One region of the Clostridium sp. BNL1100 genome, then DNA from elsewhere that is predicted to be linked to it. Evidence: predicted binding sites of a transcription regulator. Region 1 holds the regulator's gene; each other region holds the start of a gene.
The links. Region 1 encodes NrdR, which represses ribonucleotide reductase genes. Its sites were predicted from a motif close to CACNANATNTNGTG; they were not measured.
Positions count from the first base shown of each region.

Region 2: CLO1100_RS08585 (anaerobic ribonucleoside triphosphate reductase) is a predicted target of NrdR. The motif match lies at 4,967-4,980, and genes of this name have one in related genera.
Region 3: CLO1100_RS04120 (vitamin B12-dependent ribonucleotide reductase) is a predicted target of NrdR. The motif match lies at 1,956-1,969, and genes of this name have one in related genera.

Region 1 is NC_016791.1:2,786,802-2,794,409, forward strand. It holds gene dprA (DNA-processing protein DprA) at 1-279, opposite strand, end outside; gene CLO1100_RS11850 (YifB family Mg chelatase-like AAA ATPase) at 291-1,820, opposite strand; gene nrdR (transcriptional regulator NrdR) at 2,038-2,502, opposite strand; gene CLO1100_RS11860 (YlmC/YmxH family sporulation protein) at 2,594-2,854, opposite strand; gene sigG (RNA polymerase sporulation sigma factor SigG) at 2,949-3,722, opposite strand; gene sigE (RNA polymerase sporulation sigma factor SigE) at 3,859-4,590, opposite strand; gene spoIIGA (sigma-E processing peptidase SpoIIGA) at 4,630-5,529, opposite strand; gene ftsZ (cell division protein FtsZ) at 5,772-6,914, opposite strand; gene ftsA (cell division protein FtsA) at 7,069-7,608, opposite strand, start outside.
Region 2 is NC_016791.1:2,049,172-2,056,779, forward strand. It holds gene CLO1100_RS08565 (UPF0182 family protein) at 1-1,299, shown strand, start outside; gene CLO1100_RS08570 (APC family permease) at 1,555-3,435, shown strand; gene CLO1100_RS08575 (ROK family protein) at 3,489-4,466, shown strand; gene CLO1100_RS08580 (YdbC family protein) at 4,493-4,714, shown strand; gene CLO1100_RS08585 (anaerobic ribonucleoside triphosphate reductase) at 5,227-7,539, shown strand; gene nrdG (anaerobic ribonucleoside-triphosphate reductase activating protein) at 7,608-7,608, shown strand, end outside.
Region 3 is NC_016791.1:948,394-956,001, forward strand. It holds gene CLO1100_RS04110 (PA14 domain-containing protein) at 1-282, shown strand, start outside; gene CLO1100_RS04115 (putative glycoside hydrolase) at 535-1,848, shown strand; gene CLO1100_RS04120 (vitamin B12-dependent ribonucleotide reductase) at 2,022-4,409, shown strand; gene CLO1100_RS04125 (hypothetical protein) at 5,032-5,295, shown strand; gene CLO1100_RS04130 (MerR family transcriptional regulator) at 5,428-5,865, shown strand; gene CLO1100_RS19930 (diadenylate cyclase) at 6,667-7,608, shown strand, end outside.

The DNA.
Region 1 (7,608 bases):
ATTTTTAAGTTTTTGAGGATAGGTTTCTTCGTAAATATTTACCATTTTTATATTACTTCGCACCATCACTTTGTATATAGTACCAACTCTATCTCTTTTGTCCGAGTTCAAAAGTTCTTTTATATTTTTTTCAGTTAACCCTTTTGTATTTTTAAGATCATTTTCTGAAAGACCATATATAACATCGGGACCTTTATATTTTTCCAGTAAATCAAATGCCTTCTTCGAACTTAATCCTTCCAAGGATGATAACCAAATCCAGTACTCAATATCTCTCATAAATTCTCCTTCTATATTTTTATTCTGTCCATGCTGCGGTATTGTATCGCCTCGGCGATATGTTCAGATTTTATTTTCTCACTGCCATCCATATCCGCAATAGTCCTTGCTACTTTTAAGATTCTGTCATAGGCACGAGCACTCAGTCCAAGTCTTTCAAATGCCATTTTAAGAAGGCTTGACGTATTTCTGTCAAGTTCACAATATTTTCTTATTAATGTTGGCGTCAATTCAGAATTTGAATATATTCCCAACCCTCTGTACCTGTCAGTCTGAATCTTTCTTGCCCTATTTACTCTTTCACGTATAACGGCTGACGTTTCTTCCCTGACTTCATTATTTAAATCATCGTATCTTACTGGATGTATTTCTGCGTGTATGTCAATCCTGTCCAGCAATGGCTGACTTAGTTTACCAAGATATTGTTGTACCATTTTGGGCGTACAACTGCATTTGTTGGACGGTTCCAGATAATAACCGCATTTGCATGGGTTAGCTGCACAAATAAGAGTTGTTCTTGCAGGGTATGTAATACTTCCGTTGACTCTGGATATGGTTATCTCTCCATCTTCCAGAGGCTGTCTAAGTACTTCAATAGCACTTTTTTCAAATTCCGGAAATTCGTCCAGGAAAAGAACACCGTAGTGAGCAAGGCTAACCTCTCCCGGTTTGCACTGTTTTCCACCTCCTACAAGACTTATTGCTGATATGGTGTGGTGCGGATTTCTGAAAGGTCTGTGAGTAATCAGAGAAGTATTTCTCGGCAAAAGACCTGAAATACTGTGTAATTTTGTTATTTGAACTGCTTCCTCGAATGTCATATCCGGAAGTATTGACGGCAGCCTTTTTGCCAGCATTGTTTTGCCGCTGCCGGGTGAACCTATCATGAGCATATTATGCGAACCGCAGGCAGCTACCTCCATTGCCCTTTTTAAACTTGCCTGTCCCTTTACGTCACAAAAATCCAAACTGTCTTTAGTATTATGCATAAATATGCTGTCCACGTTTATAAGGTAGAATGGAATGGTATTATCACCATTCAGGTGTTTTATAATATCATTAAGGCTTTTTACCGGTAAAATGTTTACACTACTGAATACTGCTGCTTCATCGGAATTCGTTTCAGGTACAAATATATTCTTTATATCATTTGCAGCTGCACAGCAAACCATTGATATAATTCCGTCTATTGGTTTTATACTTCCGTCCAGAGAGAGTTCTCCTAAGAACATGTATGACGAAAGGTCGGTATTCTTTATTATATCCGAAGCTACAAGTATTCCTACTGCGATGGAAACATCATACATTGATCCTCCCTTCCTCAGACTTGCAGGAGCCAGATTTATTGTTATTCTCCTTACAGGAAAATCAATACCGCTGTTCTTAATAGCAGCTCTGACTCGTTCACGTGATTCTCTTACTGCCATATCGCCAAGTCCTACTACGTCGAAATTGGGTATACCATTGCTTATATCTGTTTCAACGTCAACAATACAGCCGTCAATACCCAAAAGGGCACAGCTCTTTACCTTTGAGACCATATAAAATATCCTCTCATTTAATTTTTTTTAGAAATTTAGATGTAAATCACATTAGAATATAACTTAAGAAATTTAAATAGAAACCTTACCAATATAGAAGAAATACTAAGAATTACAAGAAATGATATCGTTCTATCGGATAAAATTTTAACATAAAACTATAATAAAGTCAAAAACCCATTCAACAAAAGCGAATGGGCTGTATTTTTTATATAAACTATTCCATTTTTTCATCTCTAAGCAGTTTTCTAAGCTCGTCCATGAAAGTATTTATATCCTTAAATTGCCTGTAAACAGACGCAAATCTTACATAAGCAACTTCGTCCATGGTTTTAAGCTTTGACATAACCATTTCACCAATGTCTTCTGTAGTTACTTCTCTTTGAAGTGAATTATGCAGTTGTGATTCAATATTTTCTACCATTTTTTCCAAATCGTTTATAGAAACAGGCCTTTTCTCACATGCTCTTAAGAGTCCATTCATTAGTTTATCCCTATCAAAGGGCTGTCTTGACTTATCCTTTTTAATTACCATCAGGGGTAGACTTTCAACCTTTTCATATGTGGTGAATCTTCTGTTGCATTTTGTACATTCACGTCTTCTTCTGATAGCAGAGCCTTCATCTGTGGGTCTGGAATCAATGACCTTATCTTCTATAAAACCGCAAAATGGACACTTCATTTGTTTATACCCTCCTGTTGTAAAAGCAAGTGTTTTTTATGCTGATTCCATTTTACCTTATTTGATAATATTTGTATACCTACAGCCGCTATCATTCTAAAAACTTTCTGACAATATTCTCATTCATTTCAACCAGTATTATTTCGTCACCAACCTTAATTATACTTTCCCATGGAATTATGTATTCATTGTCCTTTCCAAACATACCAAACCATTTACCCGGTATAGGTACTACTATCCCCTCTATTCTTCCGTCATTGAGGTTTATTTCGACATCTGAGACCATTCCCAGGCGTGTACCATCCGAAACATTTATAACTTCCTTATCTTTCAGGCTGCTTGCTCTTCTCATGTATTGACCTCCGCAATCAAAAAAAATTAGGACATATATTAATAATTATATGTCCTAATTTTTTTGATATGAAATATTTAATTTTTCATATTTATTAAATATACTTCTTCATATGCATTAATGCTGTCTTTTCAAGTCTTGATACCTGTGCCTGAGAAATTCCTATTTCATCTGCAACTTCCATTTGAGTTCTTCCTTCAAAGAACCTGAGATTGAGAATCAGTTTTTCCCTGTCATTGAGTTTACGCATGGCTTCTTTCAGAGAAATAGTTTCAAGCCAATTCTCGTCAATATTCTTGTCGTCACTGACCTGATCCATTACATAAATGGCATCTCCTCCGTCATGGTAAACGGATTCAAACAACGATATAGGGTCTTGAATCGCATCCAATGCAAAAACAATATCCTCCTTGGGAAGTTGAAGTTCCTGAGCCAGTTCTGCTATTGTAGGCTCCTTTGAATTTTGTGTAGTAAGCCTCTCCTTTGCCTGTAATGCTTTATAGGCAATATCTCGCAATGAACGGCTTACTCTTATGGAGTTATTATCTCTTAGATACCTTCTGATTTCTCCTATTATCATTGGGACTGCATAAGTTGAAAACTTGACATTCTGAGTTACATCAAAATTGTCTATAGCTTTTATTAAACCTATACAGCCTACCTGAAACAAATCATCAACATATTCTCCTCTATTATTAAACCTCTGAATAACACTTAATACAAGCCTGAGATTTCCATTTATAAACTCATCTCTAGCAGAATTATCGCCTTTATGCATTCTTTCAAATAGTACTTTTTTCTGTTCATTAGTGAGAACAGGAAGTTTAGATGTATTAACGCCACATATTTCAACTTTATTGATAAGCATATAAAAACCTCCAGAGCAATAATAACTGTGCAATATCATTATTGCCATGAAGGTCTAATTTATACTGAATTAGCATCCAAAATATTTTTCTTGAAACCCTTGACAAGCTTGCTTTTGAGGGCTCAACGGCTTCTCTCTAGGTCATCCTGCTAATCTCTTTTTTTAGTCTGCTGATAATTCTTTTTTCAAGTCTTGAAATATAAGATTGGGATATACCCAGCATATCAGCCACTTCTTTTTGGGTTTTTTCAACACCGTTAGAAAGACCAAACCTCAGCTCCATTATCTTCTTTTCCCTTACTGATAATTTTTTCATTGCTGCAGCAAGAAGCTCCTTGTCAACCTCGTCCTCAATACTCCTATGAATCATGTCATTATCGGTTCCAAGTATATCCGACAGCAGCAGTTCATTACCATCCCAATCGATATTTAAAGGTTCATCAATAGATATTTCTGCCTTAACCCTGTTGTTTCTTCTCAAATACATGAGTATTTCATTTTCAATACATCTTGAAGCATATGTTGCAAGCTTAATATTTTTCGAAGGATTGAATGTATTTATAGCCTTTATCAAACCTATAGTACCTATGGAAATCAAATCTTCTACTCCTACACCTGTATTTTCAAACTTTCTTGCAATATAAACAACCAGTCTGAGATTTCTTTCAATTAAAATACTTTTAACGCCATAATCGCTTTGTTCAAGCTTATTAAGGAGGTATGTCTCTTCGTCGAGGGTAAGAGGAGGCGGCAAAGCCTCACTACCTCCTATGTAATGTACGGGAAATGTGCTCCCAATCTTAAATTTCCTTAATAGCGTTTCGTACTTGATAAGTAAGTACATCTTACACCTGGATACAAAATTCATTTAGCTGTCCCCTTTCAAATATGTATATAGTAATTCAGCCTACGCAACCAGTTCCGGACCAAGCAGTGCCTTGTACTTTTCATTCCTTGACAGGGACCTGTTGTATATACCTACAATCACATTTTTTACATCCCTTTTTTCTTCTTCCTCACCTATTTCAATAAAATCAGGTTTAAACCCTATAAGCATTCCGTTTTCCTTGCCCAACGAGCTAAAGGGTATCAGCCTAAACCTTGAAAACCACTTAGAAGTTGAAATTGTTGTAGTTACACAGCTTAAATCGTCTTCCTTTGAATTTTTAAAGATATCCTTTATCTCTATTGGCAGTAGTTCTTCCAGTGCCTTAAATTCTACAACCATTACAGGATTATTTGTTAAAGGGTCCTTTAATGAATTGCCGGTATCTACTAAAGCAGGAAACCCAATCTTTCTGTTATCGAAGGAAATCTTAACCGGTATCAGTAGATTATCTCTGGTAAATTTACTTTGAATGACTTCCATAAATATTTTTATGATTATACCCACTGTAACAAGTGAAAAAAACATCAAACTCCACTTTGATTGTCCAAATACATAAACAATACCGTTTTTCACAAAACCTCCCTGCTCGTTGAAAAACAAGAAAGCAAGTGCCGCACCGGCAAATATAAAAGTTGATATGTAAAAAATTACTAATGTTTTTATGAATGTCATAATCTTTCTGGGAGAAAAGGTTACAGCAATTATAAAGAAGGATAAAAGTATCTTTGCCAAAGTAGTATAGAATACCTTTATATCAGGCTCAATTATTATAACGCCAACATATAAGGCGCCTATTATCGCCCCTGAAAATAATCGCAAAGTACTGGTTCTGTATCTGGAAAACTTTGCAGTAACATATAGAATAAGATAATTGATAACCAAATTTTCAAGGATAAGAACATCCAAATAAATTTCCACTTTTATACCTCACAATTACTAAAAGACCTGTACGGAAATTATATCTATTAAATTATTATTCAAGCCTTTATGTTTTTATGTTTATTATACATAGTTAATTAACAAAAGTTTGTCAAAAAGAAATGTAGAAAAAGAATTTTCATTTGACAAAATAGGTTTTCAAAAACCCGGAAAATGCAAAAAACCCGTTGGAACTTCCAACGGGCTGCAAATGCGATAAATTAACCGAATTTATGCTCTATTTATTTAAATCTGTTTCTTCTCAGGAAAGTTGGTATATCAAGTTCATTGTCAACTGACATTGAACCGGAAGAATTCTTCTCTTGTGAAATAGAACCGTAGCTTCCGCTTTCAACAGGGGTTGAAGCATTTGTAGTTACAGGATTTTTAACTACTTTTTCAACAGGCTTCTCAGTCTTTTTAAGGATAGGACTAGTCTCAAAACCGGTTGCAATAACTGTTATCATAAGTTCATCCTTGAGATTGTCATCAATAACAGCTCCAAAAATTATATTTGCTTCGGGGTCAGCAGATTTCTGAACGAGTTCAGCAGCAGTATTTACTTCAAACAGACCCAAATCAGGTCCTCCTGTAATATTTACAAGAACTCTCCTTGCTCCCTCAATTGATGTTTCAAGAAGCGGACTTTGAATTGCCTGTTTTGCTGCTTCTTCTGCCCTACTTTCACCGGATGCTCTTCCTACTCCCATGTGAGCCAAACCTGAACTAAGCATTATTGTTTTGACATCGGCAAAGTCAAGATTTACTAAACCGGGAACAGCAATCAAATCAGAAATACCCTGTACACCCTGAAGTAAGACATCATCCGCCATTCTGAAAGCATCTACCATGGTTGTTCTCTTCTCAACAACCTGTAGGAGTCTGTCATTTGGAATTGTTACCAACGAATCAACTGAATTTTTAAGGTTTTCTATACCTCTTTCAGCATGCTGCATACGAGTTCTGCTTTCAAACATAAAAGGTTTTGTAACAACAGCTATAGTAAGAATACCCATTTCTCTTGCAAGCTGCGCTACAACAGGAGCTGCACCAGTTCCTGTTCCGCCGCCCATTCCGGCAGTAACAAAAACCATGTCGGCACCCTTTATCGCTTGAGCAATCTCATCTCTGCTCTCATTGGCTGCTTTTTCTCCGGTTTCAGGATTTGCTCCGGCACCAAGGCCCTTAGTAAGCTTGTCTCCTATCTGAATCTTTGTATTGGCTTTTGATAAAAATAATGCCTGCTTATCAGTATTAATCGCTATAAAATCCACGCCTCTTAACCCGGCTGCTATCATCCTGTTAACGGCATTGTTACCACCGCCGCCGCAACCAATAACTTTTATTTGGGCAAAATGGTCCATGTCAATCTCGAAATCTAGCAATTTAAATCCCCCTTTAGCATTTGTAATAAAACTTGATGTGTATATCTATTAAAATCAACGGAATAAATTGTCTTTTTTTATATATAGCGTAGAAAAACACATAATAATACTATATATTATAAAAACAAATAAGGCAAGTTTTAGATTTTATTACCTAGTAAAAAAATTCTTTTAAGGCATTTAATGCCTTTTTAAAAAAAGAACTTTCTTTAGCTTTTTTTACAGGCTTTAAATCAGTTTTTTTACTAATAGAACTTGTTGTACTTGCTTCTCTTTCCTGTTTTCCTATGTAACTGATTATACCGGCTGCGGTACAATGTTGCAGGCCGGATAAACTTCTTACCTTTGGCGATGCTACCCGTACAGGCATATTGAATAGCTCATTTGCAATTTGTACCGCTCCATCCATTGCTGATATTCCGTTTCCGGAAAGTACCACTCCTGCACCGTAATTACCGGGACAATTTTTTTGAATCAGATCACAGCATATGCTGAACATCTCATAAACTCTTGCTTCAATTACCTCTATAATATCTGAAACCTTAATATTCTTTTTAAAACTCTCGCTGATATCGTTTACTGTTATATCCTGATCAAATTTAATAAGAGCTGTGGAGGCCAGTTGAAGTTGTCTTTTTATCTTTTCCGCTTCGGAATATGTAATCTTAAGAGCTATAGACAAATCATTGGTTAT
Region 2 (7,608 bases), 740 kb from region 1:
CAAGGAAACAAGTATGAAAAAATCAAAATGAATCTATTGAACAGGATACTGTTTTCAATAAAATATGCCGATACTAACCTTCTGGTTTCCAGCAATATATCATCTAACTCTAAAATTCTACTCAATAGAAATGTTGTAGAGAGGGCCCAGAAAGGAATACCATTTTTAAAAGTTGATTCTGACCCTGCACTGAACATAACTGCTGACGGAAAGCTTGTATGGGTTCTGGATGCTTATAGCATATCCAACAACTATCCGTATTCACAATATTATTATACTCAATCTGAGGACGATGACCTTCAAGCACTTAACGGTATCAATTATATAAGAAATTCCGTAAAAATAACCGTTGATGCCTATGACGGGACAGTGAAGTATTACGTTATAGACAAGGAAGACCCTATAATAAAAGCTTATCAAAGTGTATATCCGGGACTTTTTGCTAAAGATGAATTTCCTCAGGACCTTGCATCCCATGTAAGGTATCCAGAAACGCTTTTCAAGCTTCAAACAGAGGTACTTAAGAAATACCATCTAGACCCCAAAAAGGAAGATAATATATCAATCTTCTATACAGGACAGGACGAATGGAATATTGCAAAATACCCTGATCCAAATAACGAAAGCGGTGCAAGGGATATTGATGCATACTATAATATGGTGAAACTCCCCGGGGATATCGGCAAAAATGAGGAACTTATTCTTATGAGGCCTTTCACACCTTCAGGGGAGAAGCACAACATGGTATCATGGCTGGCAGTTCGTAATGATATGGCAAACTATGGAAAAATGATACTGTTTAACTTCCCTAAAAATACTAATATTCTTGGTCCTGACCAGTTTGAGGTAAATATAAATCAAATTAGTGAAATATCAGAGGATATGACACTGTGGGGGCAGGGTGGATCAAGGGTATTCAAGGGAAGCCTTCTTGTAATACCTATAGAAAACAGCATTTTATATGTGGAACCAATATATATACAGGCAAACAGTGCTTCATCCATCCCACAGGTTAAAAGGGTGGTAGTCGGATACCAACAGGGAGCAGATTTCAAGCATGGTATAGGAGATAACCTTGATAGTGCCATAAACAATCTGTTTGGAGGCAATGTAAAGCCTGCCGATAAACCTGAACCTAATAATCAAAACCAGCAGGACGAGGACAATACAACGGCTCCTCCAGCGGATGAATCACAAAGTTTAGATAGACAAAAGCTGGATGAATTGCAACAAAAGCTGGATCAACTTATGAAACAATCTCAGGAAATTAATGATCTTTTAAAAAGCTTGAGAAACTAAGAATAGTTAAGGATTATGGGAATAGTTTCCTTAAATGGAGCTATTCCCATTTTTGTTGTAGAAAAATGTTGCTAAATTATAAAAAATGTATATAATACTATGTTATGCAGCAGGATATTATTTATTAAATTTGCTATTGAAAATTGCTTAGAAAAGTATTAGAATACAATAAGCGTTTTGCCATAATATTCCTTGCGACAAAATGCAGAAAAAGCAAATAATAAAAACTAAATAACTTAAAATGGTGGGGCATTTATGTTTAAAAAAGTAAGAAGAATATTGGTCGGCAAACCGTTGAAAAATGAAGCATTGAAAGATCAAAAAATGGGAGTTCTCTGGGGTCTTCCGATTTTGTCCAGCGATGCTATTTCGTCGGTAGCCTATGCGGGTCAGGAAGTTCTGATGGTTTTGATACCTGCTGTGGGTATGCTGGCATTCAGACAGTTGTCGTATATATCTATTGCAATTATATGTCTGCTTATGATACTGATGTTGTCATACAGACAGGTTATTGACAGTTATCCAAATGGAGGCGGGGCATATGTAGTTGCTAAGGAGAACCTGGGAATTCTTGCAGGTGTTACAGCCGGTGCTGCATTGTCTGTCGACTATGTAATGACTGTAGCAGTAAGTATTTCTTCAGGAGTTGAACAATTTACAACTGCGTTTAAGGGCTTTAAGCCTTATTCGGTTATCATAGCAGTTGCCATGGTAATTTTGCTTATGATAGGTAATTTAAGAGGAATAAGAGAGTCTTCGAGAGTTTTTGGTATTCCTGCTTATGCATTTATAATAGGTATGGTTGTTATGATAGCTGCCGGTTTCGCAAAGGTAGCGGGAGGATATGTTCCGCCACCGGCACAGGATATGCCTGACATTGTTAAACCTTTGACACTAATGTTGGTGCTGACTGCTTTCTCAAATGGTTGTGCGGCTGTTACAGGCGTTGAGGCAGTGAGTAATGCAGTACCAAACTTCAAGAATCCAAGTACAAAGTATGCTAAAAGAGTCCTGTTTCTTTTGTCCATGGTTATTCTTGTTTTATTCGGGGGAAGTTCTATTATAGCAAATATATACCATGTTAATCCTTCTCATGGTAATGCAATGCTCGTAATGATAGCAGGTGAAATTTTCCACAATACCAAGTTTGATTTTATGTTTTATTATATAACTGCTACTACATTTATCATACTTGTTCTTGCAGCTAATACGGCTTATTCGGGTTTCCCGATGCTGATATCAATTATGGCAAAAGACGGATATGCTCCAAGACAGCTCAGTATGAGAGGTGACAGACTGAGTTATGATAATGGAATAATTTTGTTGTCCGTACTTGCAAGCGCCTTAATGATTGTATTTAAGGCAGATGTTTCAAAGTTGATAGGACTTTATGCAATAGGTGTATTTATCTCCTTCACACTGTCTCAAACGGGTATGTTCATTAAGTGGAAGAAGAGTAAAGAAAAGGGCTGGAAGCACAAAGCTATAATCAACGGAACAGGAGCAGTTGTATCGGGTATTGTTGTTATAATCATTGCCTTTACTAAGTTCAGGGAAGGCGCATGGCTGGTTGTAATACTTATTCCGATTCTTATATTGTTAATTTTTAAGGTAAAGAAGCACTATGAAGCTGTTATGAGACAGTTGAGGCTCAAGCCTGAAGAAATTGCTAACTTTGATATAAATAAGGCTGTTTACAGGAACAGAGTTATTGTTCCAATAGAAAGTATTAACAGGTCAAGCCTGAGAGCCCTTCGATATGCAAAAACAATATCGGACAATATAACTGCTTTTAGTGTGGTCATTGATGAAGCAGATGCGAAAAAAATAAAAGAAAAATATAATGCACTAAATATGGATATTCCTATAGTTGTCAAATATTCGCCTTTCAGAAAAGTTGTTGATCCGATGCTGAAATTTATTGAGTCGGCTGAGTATGACTATCAGAACGGTGATATGATAACGGTTATACTTCCACAATTTGCAGTTAAGAAATGGTGGCATAGATTCCTGCACAACAATACCAGATATTATGTTGAAAAGGAACTTTTAAAGCATAAGCATATAGTTGTATCAGTTATGCCATTACAATTAAGGGACGATGATTTTGTCCTTAACAGTCATAAATATGATTGATTAGCATGTTATATAGAAATAAATAATATCATTATATAAATGAGGCGTGTTAAATGAAATATACTATTGGTATTGAATTGGGAGTCAAAAATATCGTTGCAGGTATACTTGATAAAAATGGTAAATTAATTCGCAGAGATACTGTACCCACGAATAAAGACAGAGAATTTCAAGAAATAATTAAGGATGTTTGTGCATTAATAAGAAAGATAACTGCAGATGAGGATATTGAAATAAAAAATATAAAATATATAGGAGTAGGATGTCCCGGGGTAACCGATAATAAGAGGGGCATTGTTTTAAAAAACTACTCGCTAAATTTCACAAATGCCCATGTCAGGAATGAGATTCAGAAGCACATAAACCTTCCTGTTTTTGTTGAAAATGATGCAAACTGTGTAGCTATAGCTGAATATCTGCTTGGTGCCGCATACGGTACTGAAAGTTCACTTACTATTAAAGTAGGAGTGGGTATCGGCGGAGGAATTATTATTGACGGAAGTATATATAACGGATTTAACTTCGGTGGGACAGAGTTCGGTCATATGGTTATAGAGTATAACGGAAGGCCGTGCAGCTGTGGCAGAAAAGGTTGTTGGGAGCAGTATGTGTCGGGATCTTCACTTATTAATCAAACCAAACAACTGGCAGCAGAAAATCCGGATTCCATTTTAGGAAAAATGGTTATGAACAATGTTGCACAGATAACTGAATTAACAATATTCGAAGCTGCCAAGGCAGGTGATGAAAAGGCCAAAAAACTGTGCTCTGAATTCGTTGAGTATTTTGCTGAGGGATTAACAAACATTGTAAATATATTAATGCCTGAAGTTGTAATAATCGCAGGGCCTATAAGTAAGCTAGGAAATGCGATTGTAAACCCATTGGTTGAGCTTTTGAAAGACAGAATATATTCAAAAGAGCTTAATCTTCCGGAATTTAAAATGGCTGAAATGGGTAATGCAGGTATTGTAGTAGGTGCGGCAATGTTAGGGTCTTTTAAGGACGAAAAACTTGATGACTTGGTATAATATAAATTTTGGGAGGATTGTTATTTATGGCTGAAATAAAGTTTGAAATAACCGAAAATATTGGTACCCTGTCAGAGTCAGGCAAAGGATGGTACAAGGAACTGAATTTGGTCAGCTGGAATGATCGAGACCCAAAGTATGATATCAGGGATTGGTCTCCAGATCACGAAAAGATGGGCAAGGGCGTCACACTCACAAAAGAAGAATTGGTAGAACTTAAAAAACTTTTAAACAGTTTGGATATATAAGTTTGGACATATAGTAGTTCGGGAGTAATAGAGCAAATAAAAGCATAATAACCCGTAAAAACCTATTTTAAGCAGGTTTAGGTATGTCGGATTTTTACGGCATAGAGGTTGTTATGCTTATTTTATTTGCTATTTTTTACCTAAAATCTTTAATAGTCAAAAATCAAAACAAAAAACGATAAAGGTAGAAAATAAATCTTAATTAAGGCATACAGTCTCAAATTTAGATACATCAAAATAATAACTTGTTGACACAATATCTTGAGAGTGATAGTATAATTGCACCAACATATTGTTAAAAGTGATGAATATATACATATTCAAAATATAAAATTATTTAGACATAACGGCGTAAACAAATGTCCCAAGCTACTGCCAGGTTGGCTTGTGGTCAGACTTATTGTGCGATTTGATCTGCACATTTTTATTTGTGCGCATATTTTGCTTTTTGGCAAAAGGCAAATAATTTAATATACTGCAAAAGAAAAAATTTGAGAAGGGTGGCTAGCCACATGATAACCAAAATCAGAAAGCGTGACGGAAGAGAAGTACCATTTAACATTGAAAAAATTGCTAATGCTATTTTTAAGGCAGCTAGTGCTACCGGAGGTAAGGATTACAGGACGGCAATGGAATTGGCAGAAAGGGTTGTTGATTTCATTGAATCAAGTCTTGACAGAAGGGTACCCAGTGTTGAAGAAATACAGGATGCAGTAGAAAAAGTGTTAATTGAAACAGGCCATGCAAAAACAGCTAAGGAGTTCATTTTGTACAGGGCCGACAGAACAAAGGTACGTGAAATGAACACACGCTTGATGAAGGTTTATGAGGAGCTTACCTTTAAAGACGCAAAAGATAATGACTTAAAACGTGAAAACGCAAATATAGACAGTGATACTGCTATGGGAACAATGCTTAAATATGGTTCGGAGGGTGCAAAACAATTCTACGAAATGTATGTGCTTAAACCGGAGCATGCACAAGCACATAACAATGCAGATATACATATACACGACTTGGATTTTTTGACATTGACTACTACCTGCTGTCAGATAGATATTCAGAAGCTGTTCAGAGGTGGTTTCAGTACCGGACATGGATACCTGAGAGAACCAAATGATATCAGTAGCTATTCAGCTTTGGCTTGTATTGCAATCCAGTCAAATCAGAATGATCAGCATGGGGGTCAGAGTATTCCGAATTTTGATTATGGAATGTCAATGGGCGTTGCAAAGACTTTTGAAAAGGGATATAAACAGAATTTGAAAAAATCATTGGAATTACTAATTGGAAATGATTTTTCAAATGAGATTGCAGAAGCCCGTGAAGAAATATATAAAGAATTCGGTATAAGGCCGGCATTAAATAGAATGGAAGCATATATTAAAGCAGAAAAGAAAATTCTGTTGAAATATATTCCGGACGAATCCTTGCTTGAAAAGGCTCAGACTTTTGCAGTAAAGAAAACTGAAGAAGAGACTGACAGAATAACTTATCAGGCAATGGAAGCATTTGTTCATAACCTTAACACAATGCATAGCAGAGCAGGAGCACAAACACCTTTCAGTTCCATAAATTACGGAACCGACACTTCTCCTGAAGGAAGGCTTGTGGTAAAAAATCTTTTACTGGCTACCGAAGAAGGCCTTGGAAACGGTGAAACTCCCATATTTCCCATACATATATTCAAGGTGAAGGACGGAATAAACTATAAGGAAAGCGACCCCAACTATGATCTTTTCAAGCTGGCCTGCCGTGTCAGCGCAAAGAGATTGTTCCCTAACTTTTCCTTTATTGATGCTCCATATAACCTAAGATATTACAAGGATGGAGAGCCCAATACGGAGATTGCATACATGGGTTGCAGAACCAGAGTTATCGGAAATACATACGATCCGGACAGGGAAGTAATATTCGGTAGGGGTAATCTGAGTTTTACAACTATAAATTTACCTAGAATAGCCCTCAGAAGTAATAAGAATCTTAATATTTTCTTTGAAGAATTGGATAAGAAAATTGATTTGGTAACTGACCAACTTTACGAAAGATATCTTATCCAAGCAAAGAAAAAGGTTAAAAATTTTCCTTTCCTAATGGGACAGGGCGTATGGATTGATTCTGAAAACCTCAACTGGGAAGATGAAGTTGGGGAAGTATTAAAGCATGGAACACTTACAATGGGCTTTATTGGCTTGGCAGAGTGCCTCAAGGCATTAATCGGAAGACACCATGGCGAATCCGAACAAGCACAGAATCTTGGCCTTGAAATCGTAGGTTATATGAGAAAGAGGATGGACGAAGCAAGTGAGAAATACAATATGAATTTTTCTCTTATTGCAACTCCGGCAGAGGGTACGTCCGGCAGATTTGTAAAGTATGATAAAAATGTATTCGGTAATATAGATGGTGTAACAGATAAAGAATACTATACGAACAGCTTCCATGTGCCTGTTTATTATAAGATAAATGCAATGGACAAGATTAAAACTGAAGCTCCTTACCATGAGTTAACTAATGGAGGACATATAACCTATGTTGAAGTTGATGGTGATCCGCTGAACAATCTTGAGGCCTTTGAAAAGATAATAAGGGCAATGAAAGAGTCAGGAATAGGTTACGGATCAATAAACCACCCTGTTGACAGAGACCCTGTATGCGGTTATACGGGAATAATAGGCGATACATGTCCTAGGTGTGGAAGAGAAGAAGACGACGATAGGCATTTTGAAAGGATCAGGCGTATTACCGGGTATCTTGTGGGAACACTTGATCGGTTTAATGATGCTAAAAAAGCCGAGGTACGAGACAGAGTCAAACATATGTAATTAATTCAATAATAGTGTAAAATATGCCAAATGCCAGTTCATTTGGCATATTTATTGTGGTGATAAAAA
Region 3 (7,608 bases), 1.8 Mb from region 1:
ATTACTAAAAAAGTGATTAAAGTAAATGATAAATATGTGATTAACATAGAAGTAAACGGAACTTATGATGCAGGAGATGTGGTGAAAATTGAGTTTGGCCCTAAAGTATCCACCTATAAGGATGATGATGTAGAGAATTACTACGGAAATATGTATCAGCTTAAATTAGGATTATACGTTGATGGTCATGGAAGCTATGAAAAGCCAATAGCAACAGATATTAATAAAAATATGCTTGCACCCCTTGAGGTAAAGATTGCCAATCCAAATAAACTCAATTAAAATCACATAACTTAAATAGTAACTTTTTTTAAAGACTTGATTTCCTTGATGGAGATTAAGTCTTTTTTATATATGGGCAATACAAGAAGTTATTGGGAAATATTACTAGTATATATATTCCAAATATGCTTTAAATAGGTTTGATTTTATTACCCGGATTTTGTATAATCTCAGTGTATCTGATTGAAAATTTCAATTCATGATTATACTACATAATGCCACGAAAAAATATCGGGAATGGGGTACTTCTAAATGAAAAACAGGAAAAATATTACGGTTTTATTCACATCTCTTTTTCTAAGTTTGACAGTTGCAGCAGGATCATTTTTCCTTACGGGATGTAATGAAAACGGGACAAAAGACCCTCAAAGCACAAGCACAAGTACAAGTGCAACTTCTTCATCTGCCGTAAGTACTGAAACAAAACCTTCAGATACTACAGCTGCAAATTCAACAGCGGCGGCTTCAGATTCCACAAAACAAGAGCAGGTACCTCAATCCGAAGGGTTGCAATTATCGCCAAGTATTGAAAAAGTAAAGGTTAAGGCTATATACCTTACAGGGCCTTCCGCAGGTTCGTCAGCAAGAGTTGACAAAATTATTAATATGGCCAAAAATACTGAATTGAATACTGTAGTTATTGATGTCAAGGAAGATGGTGCTGTAAACTATAGCACAAACCTTGACTTGGTTAAAAAATATGGTAAGCAGGTAAAATACTATAATCCTAAAGATGTTATAAAAAAATTCCATGACAATGGAATATATGTAATAGGTAGAATAGTTGTTTTCAAAGACCCTGTTCTGGCTAAGAACAGAGCAGACCTTGGTGTAAAGTCACCGAGCGGAAAGCTATGGCTGGAAAACGGTTCAACGCCTTGGACAAGCCCTTATATGGAAGAGGTTTGGGACTACAATATAGCAATAGCAAAGGAAGCTATTTCCTACGGCTTTGATGAAATCCAGTTTGATTATGTCAGATTCCCCACAGGAAGTAAAAAATCCTTTAATTTTGGTACAAATGTTCCCGAAAAGGCCGAAGCAATAAACGGGTTCCTTTCAAAATCAGAAAAAGAACTTCATCAGGAATTGGGAGTACCTGTTTCAGCAGACGTATTTGCAATAATTATTGAAAGCAAATTGGATGGAGAAAGTATTGGACAAAGGTTCCAAGAAGTAGGAAAAGATATATACTGCATAAGTCCAATGATTTACCCGTCACACTATGCAAACAACTCCCCAAAAGGAATAATGGGTAATGGTGTAGGTCAGAAGATTAATGGTGTTACTTATACAAAGCCGGATATGGATCCTTATGGCGTAGTCTACAATTCTTTGTTATCTGCAAAGAAAAAAATATCTGAAACTACGGGTTACAAGGCAAAATTAAGACCATATATACAGGCATTTACTGCCAGATATCTGCCAACGGGCTATTTCCAGACTTATGGCGCAGAGCAGGTCAAACAGCAAATCAAGGCTATTTATGATGCCGGATATGAAGAATGGATTCTTTGGGATCCAAGCAATAAATATCAGGAATCATATTTTGAAAAAGAAAAATAATTATTTCCGTAAAAAATGCCTTGCTTCATGTGAAATATGGGGCTGGGCGTTTTTTTTGAAAAAATCCGGCAATATTTAACTATATTGAACATATATAATTAAAGTGATACAATATGTAGTGTCTTTGAAATAATACAAATACAAAATATAGACTAATGAGAGGGGATTTATTCATGAAGTTATCGGAAAATGCCGTCAAAGTATTGGAGAAGAGATATCTGGAGAAGGACGAAAACGGAAATCTGCTTGAGGATTGCGAAGGAATGTTTCGTCGTGTTGCAAAGGCAATAGCATCTGCGGATGCCGCATATACTGATGAAAAAGGGTTGGCGGTAATTGAACAGGAATTTTATGATATGATGGCTAATCTTGAATTTTTACCTAATTCACCTACTTTGATGAATGCCGGAAGACCTTTGGGGCAGTTAAGTGCTTGTTTTGTTCTTCCTGTAGAAGATACGATGGAAGGCATTTTTGAATCCATAAAAAATGCTGCATTAATACATAAAAGCGGTGGGGGAACAGGTTTCAGCTTTTCCAGACTCCGTGCAAAAGGATCAACTGTAAATTCAACCGGTGGCGTTGCAAGCGGCCCTATAAGTTTTATGAAGGTTTTTAATGCCGCAACAGAAGCGGTAAAACAGGGGGGAACCAGACGTGGTGCCAACATGGGGATTCTCAGAATTGATCACCCTGATATTATGGAGTTCATTTCCTGCAAAAGTGATAATTCAGAAATAACTAATTTTAATCTAAGTGTTGGAATTACTGAAGATTTCATGAAAGCCGTTGAACACAATTTGGAATATGAACTTTTGGATCCTAAAACAAAGAAGCCTGTTGCTAAACTTAACGCTAAAGAGGTATTTGATATAATCGTGGAAATGGCTTGGAAAAACGGGGAGCCGGGTATAATTTTCCTGGACAGGCTTAACCGGGATAATGTAACTCCTAAGCTTGGTGAAATAGAAAGTACCAATCCCTGCGGTGAGCAGCCATTGTTGCCTTATGAGGCTTGTAATCTTGGTTCAATAAATTTATATAATATGATGGATGATTCACATAAAGGCCTTGATTTTGAGAAATTGGGAAACACAGTACGAAAAGCAGTACGTTTTCTGGATAATGTAATAGAGGTCAACAAATATCCTCTGCCAGAAATAGATAAAATGACAAGAGGTACCAGAAAAATAGGCCTTGGAGTTATGGGATGGGCAGACACACTCTGTGCTTTGGGTGTAGCATATAATTCTCAAGCTGCAATTGATTTAGCGGACAAGGTTATGTCCTTTATCAGTGATACTGCACTGAAAGCTTCACAGGATTTGGCCGAATTAAAGGGTGCTTTTCCATTTTATGAGGACAGCATATATGCTCAAAAAGGTATAAAGATGAGAAATGCTACTACTACCACCATTGCACCTACAGGTACATTGAGCTTGATAGCTGGTGTTTCAAGCGGAATTGAGCCGATTTTTGCAATTTCATATATTAGAAATGTTATGGACAACAGTGAACTGGTGGAGGTTAACCCTGTATTTAAAGGGGCCGCGCTTTCAGGGAACTTTTATTCAGACGAGCTTATGAAAAAAATCGCTCGGGTTGGAACTGTTAAAAATATGAATGAGGTACCAAAGAATGTTCAAGACATTTTTGTTACTGCACATGATGTCCTTCCAGAGTGGCATGTAAAAATGCAGGCGGCCTTCCAGCGGCATACAGACAATGCGGTTTCCAAGACAGTTAACCTGAGTCATGATGCGACTACGGATGATGTAAGAGAGGTATTCACTCTGGCCTATAAGACCCAGTGTAAGGGGGTTACAATTTACAGAGACGGAAGCCGTGACTTACAGGTTCTAAATATTGGAAAAGTTAAAGGTAAGGAAGGCAACGCTGACAAGGAGTTGCCAGCCGGAGAGAATATTTACTGCGATTCCTGTGCGATCAATAATATGCCCGGGAAAATAGAACCAAGGCCAAGACCCGACATTACAACAGGTTTTACGGAAAAAGTGGGAATAGGCTGCGGAAATCTTTATATTACTGTAAACTATGACGAAAACGGTATTTGCGAGGTCTTCACAAATACAGGACGTGCAGGAGGCTGTCCTTCTCAATCAGAAGCAACAAGCCGTCTTGTGTCGGTAGCATTACGTTCAGGTATGGATGTGAAGTCAATTGTTGAACAGCTAAAAGGCATAAGATGCCCGTCTACAATACGTCAGAAGGGCTTGAAGGTTTTGTCCTGCCCGGATGCAATAGGCAGGCTCATAGAAAAGGTTGCGAAAATCCAGAGCAGCAAAGACGAGGATGTGTCAGGAGAAATATGTGCAACAACTGAATACAGTCTCTTACAAAAGCCTTCTGCAAGAACTGCTGACGCTGAACAAAGTGAGTGCGACTCACAATGCGGCAGCTGTACAATGAAGGAAGTATGCTCAAATCCCGGTATTGAAGAGGACTTTGTAAGTGCGGAATGCCCGGAGTGTGGTAAAGCACTTGAGCATGAAGGCGGTTGTGTTATTTGCAGGAGTTGCGGGTATAGTAAGTGTGGGTGATTCCTTCCGATATTATAAATTCGGTAAGTGCTGATATAAGCGGGGTTTTAGTAGATGTATTCGGGAAATAAATTTTGTGATCTAGAAATAAAATGGACAATACTTAAAATTCTTGATAAAAAAGGCTTCCAAAGGGAGCCTTTTTTATATTTAAAATATATGTTACCTAATAAGTTTTTAATCGCCCATTAGATTATAGTTTCCTTAAAAATCAAATAATCTATCTGTAATTGCTAGGAAATCGTATATGTCAAATTAACTCTATATGTTGAAGGAATTTCAATATTTATGTCGAAAATACTATTACAGGTATAATTCAGGAAATATGGATATGGTATTATAATTGCTGTTCAGCATAGGTTACTACATTGAAGCTATTATTAAAGATTTATCTGAACGAGGCGAAGCGAATGAAATATTAAAGTATTGTTCTGACTTGGAACATAAATACAATGTCTGTAAAAAGTGTATTGAAGACCTCAATGTTTTGTAAAGTAAAAGTATACCCACCAATATCTATTATCAAGGTATTATAAATAGAGGAATAAGACATATTTTATGCAAAATCTCTGACAGGTGTCACAACATATCTACTATGGCTGGGGCTTTCAGTATTGGAAAAATGAAAAGCTATGTTGAAGAAACCGAGGATTATGTTCTTCCTCTTTGTAAATTTGCTAAAAATCATTATCCTCAATTTTCTGACCAGATATTCGCAATGAGGTATTTTGTAGAAAGCATAAATAAAGCTGTTAAAACCTTCGTCGGTATGATTGAGAATAAAAAAGAAACATCCAAGAATTTGGAGGTAACTTTATCGATAATAGTGGGGGTTCAAACCACCAACGAAGAACTATTGAAAAAACAGATAAGAGCAATGATGTAGAATTTGCAAAAGCTCAAGTCCAACATACAAAAAGATGTCGTGACTGCTTTAAGTGAATTAATCAACAAAGAGAAGAGATTTATATTAACATAATGAAATAACAGTATATTAAAGGAACAAGTGGAGCTAAAAATGACCGAACTTAGAAATTGTAGACAATGTGGAAAGCTTTATGGCAATGTAGGTGGTTCAAGTATCTGTCCTAAATGCCATGAGGCTGAAGAAGAAGTGTTCAGGACTGTAAAAGAATATGTGTATGATAACCCAAAAGCAACGATATCCCAGGTATCAACTGAATTGGACGTAAGTGTAGCAAAAATCAAGCGTTACCTTAGAGAGGGCAGACTTGAAATTGTAGGTGATTCCAACATGTTCTTAGAATGTTTAAGTTGCGGAAAAGCAATAAAAACAGGTAAGGTATGCAGTGAATGTGCACACGATATTGCAAATAGTTTTGAAGATACAGCTATTGAAATAGATAAGGCAATAGCAAAACAAAATGCGGAAAAAAAGATTGATATGAGATATCTCAAAGATAAGAAGCAGGGTGAATCCAAAGGAGGAGATTAGTATAAACCTTGTTAAGATAAGAAATTCCACATAAAACGATCAGTATTTTTAGCCAAAACTTAATCAATAGTGTTAATAATTACAAACCTGTACTTTTTCACTGAATACTGAGCAGTAACTTGTAAAAGGTATTGTTACAAATCCATAATATTCTCAACACATGGAGAAACATTACTTTGGTTAAGTAGATTTTATTGTTAGGATGTCCATAAATAAAATAAATATGATTATTATTACTATACAATGATGTCTAGGATTCTCTACTTTAGCAAATAGGAATGGTCTACATACCCACTTCAATTTCCAATATCGGAATTTTTGAGGGTAATATGGTCGTTTCCCAGTAGAATTTCTGATATTCGATTTTAGTAAGTGCAATATAAGAGAAAATTATGCATGAATGAGAGCTATTTATAACTTGATATAATTGTATTATGTGGAGAGCAAAGCCGATTAACCTGAGAGAAAGGTTAATCGGCTTCGCTTTAATGTAAAGTAAGCAGAGTAATACATAAATATAGAAATAAATGTTATGATTATACTTAATTATTACATAAAATGTTGGAATGTGGTAGAATGAACTAAATAATGAAATGGCTTTATTATATAAAAAAGCTAATTTAATAATGACAATAATATGACTAGATGTGAGGCTGAAAAGTTAATAAAAAAATAAGGGGCCGAAGGTTACCAAGTAAAATCCAATATTATACTAATATTTGCTCAAACTAAACTTTCGCATTGATATCAAATTCTAATATTACACGGGTAAATGGAATATATTAAATGGAGGTTGGAATAATGCAATCATATTATAAAGATGTTAAAAATATAAATGATAAAGTTTATAGAGATTTAGATAAAATTTTAAAGAACCTCAATAAGAAATTTCATTTGAAGTTATATGCAGTAGTCTCAAATAGTAAGGGAAAATATCAAACCTGTTTTAGAGTAAAAAAAACATTGATGATGAATTCCAAAGATGATTTTCAAATTAATCAAGATGAGCTACTTGAAATCGATAATATATTTACAGAATTGAGTATTCCTAACCGGTTTTTAGATAATGAAAGCGATTTTATAAAAAAAATCAAAGAATATTTAGATAAAAGGGAGTATCTCCAAACTGATAAGTTTGCTTTGGAAGAGATAGCTATAACAAGGGAAAATGGAACTGTTGGAATAGACGAAAATGAAAATGTATTGTCAAGAATTGACAACTCGACGTCACTTTACTCAAATAGATTTAAAATAGATGTTGATTCGGGTACACAAAAGGTTACATATATACTTACATATATTCTTGAAATACGAAATGTAGATGCTCAAACAATAAATGTGTTTTATAATAGGCCAGTATGTTCTTTTATTAGAATTATTTTAGATTATTTTTTCATAGAGCATTATTTATCTATTAATGATAAGTTGAGTTTAAATGAGGATGGAGAACTTCAAAAGAAAAATAATGAAAACAGCTTAAGTTTTACTAGAAGGATGTCACGAATATTCTATGGGAAAATTAGAAGTATATTGATGCAGAATCATTTAAAGAATGAGTCGTTAAAAGAATATGATAATATTGTTTGCAACGACTACTATATTAATAATATGATTGAGGAATTAGACGATATCTCCTCAAAAACTTATGAAGGTGCAAGTCCGTTTGGCAGTATATTGTTTTTGACTAAAGATTGTATTGATGAAAGCATTTCTAAAATAAAATATGCTATAAAATTTAGAGAT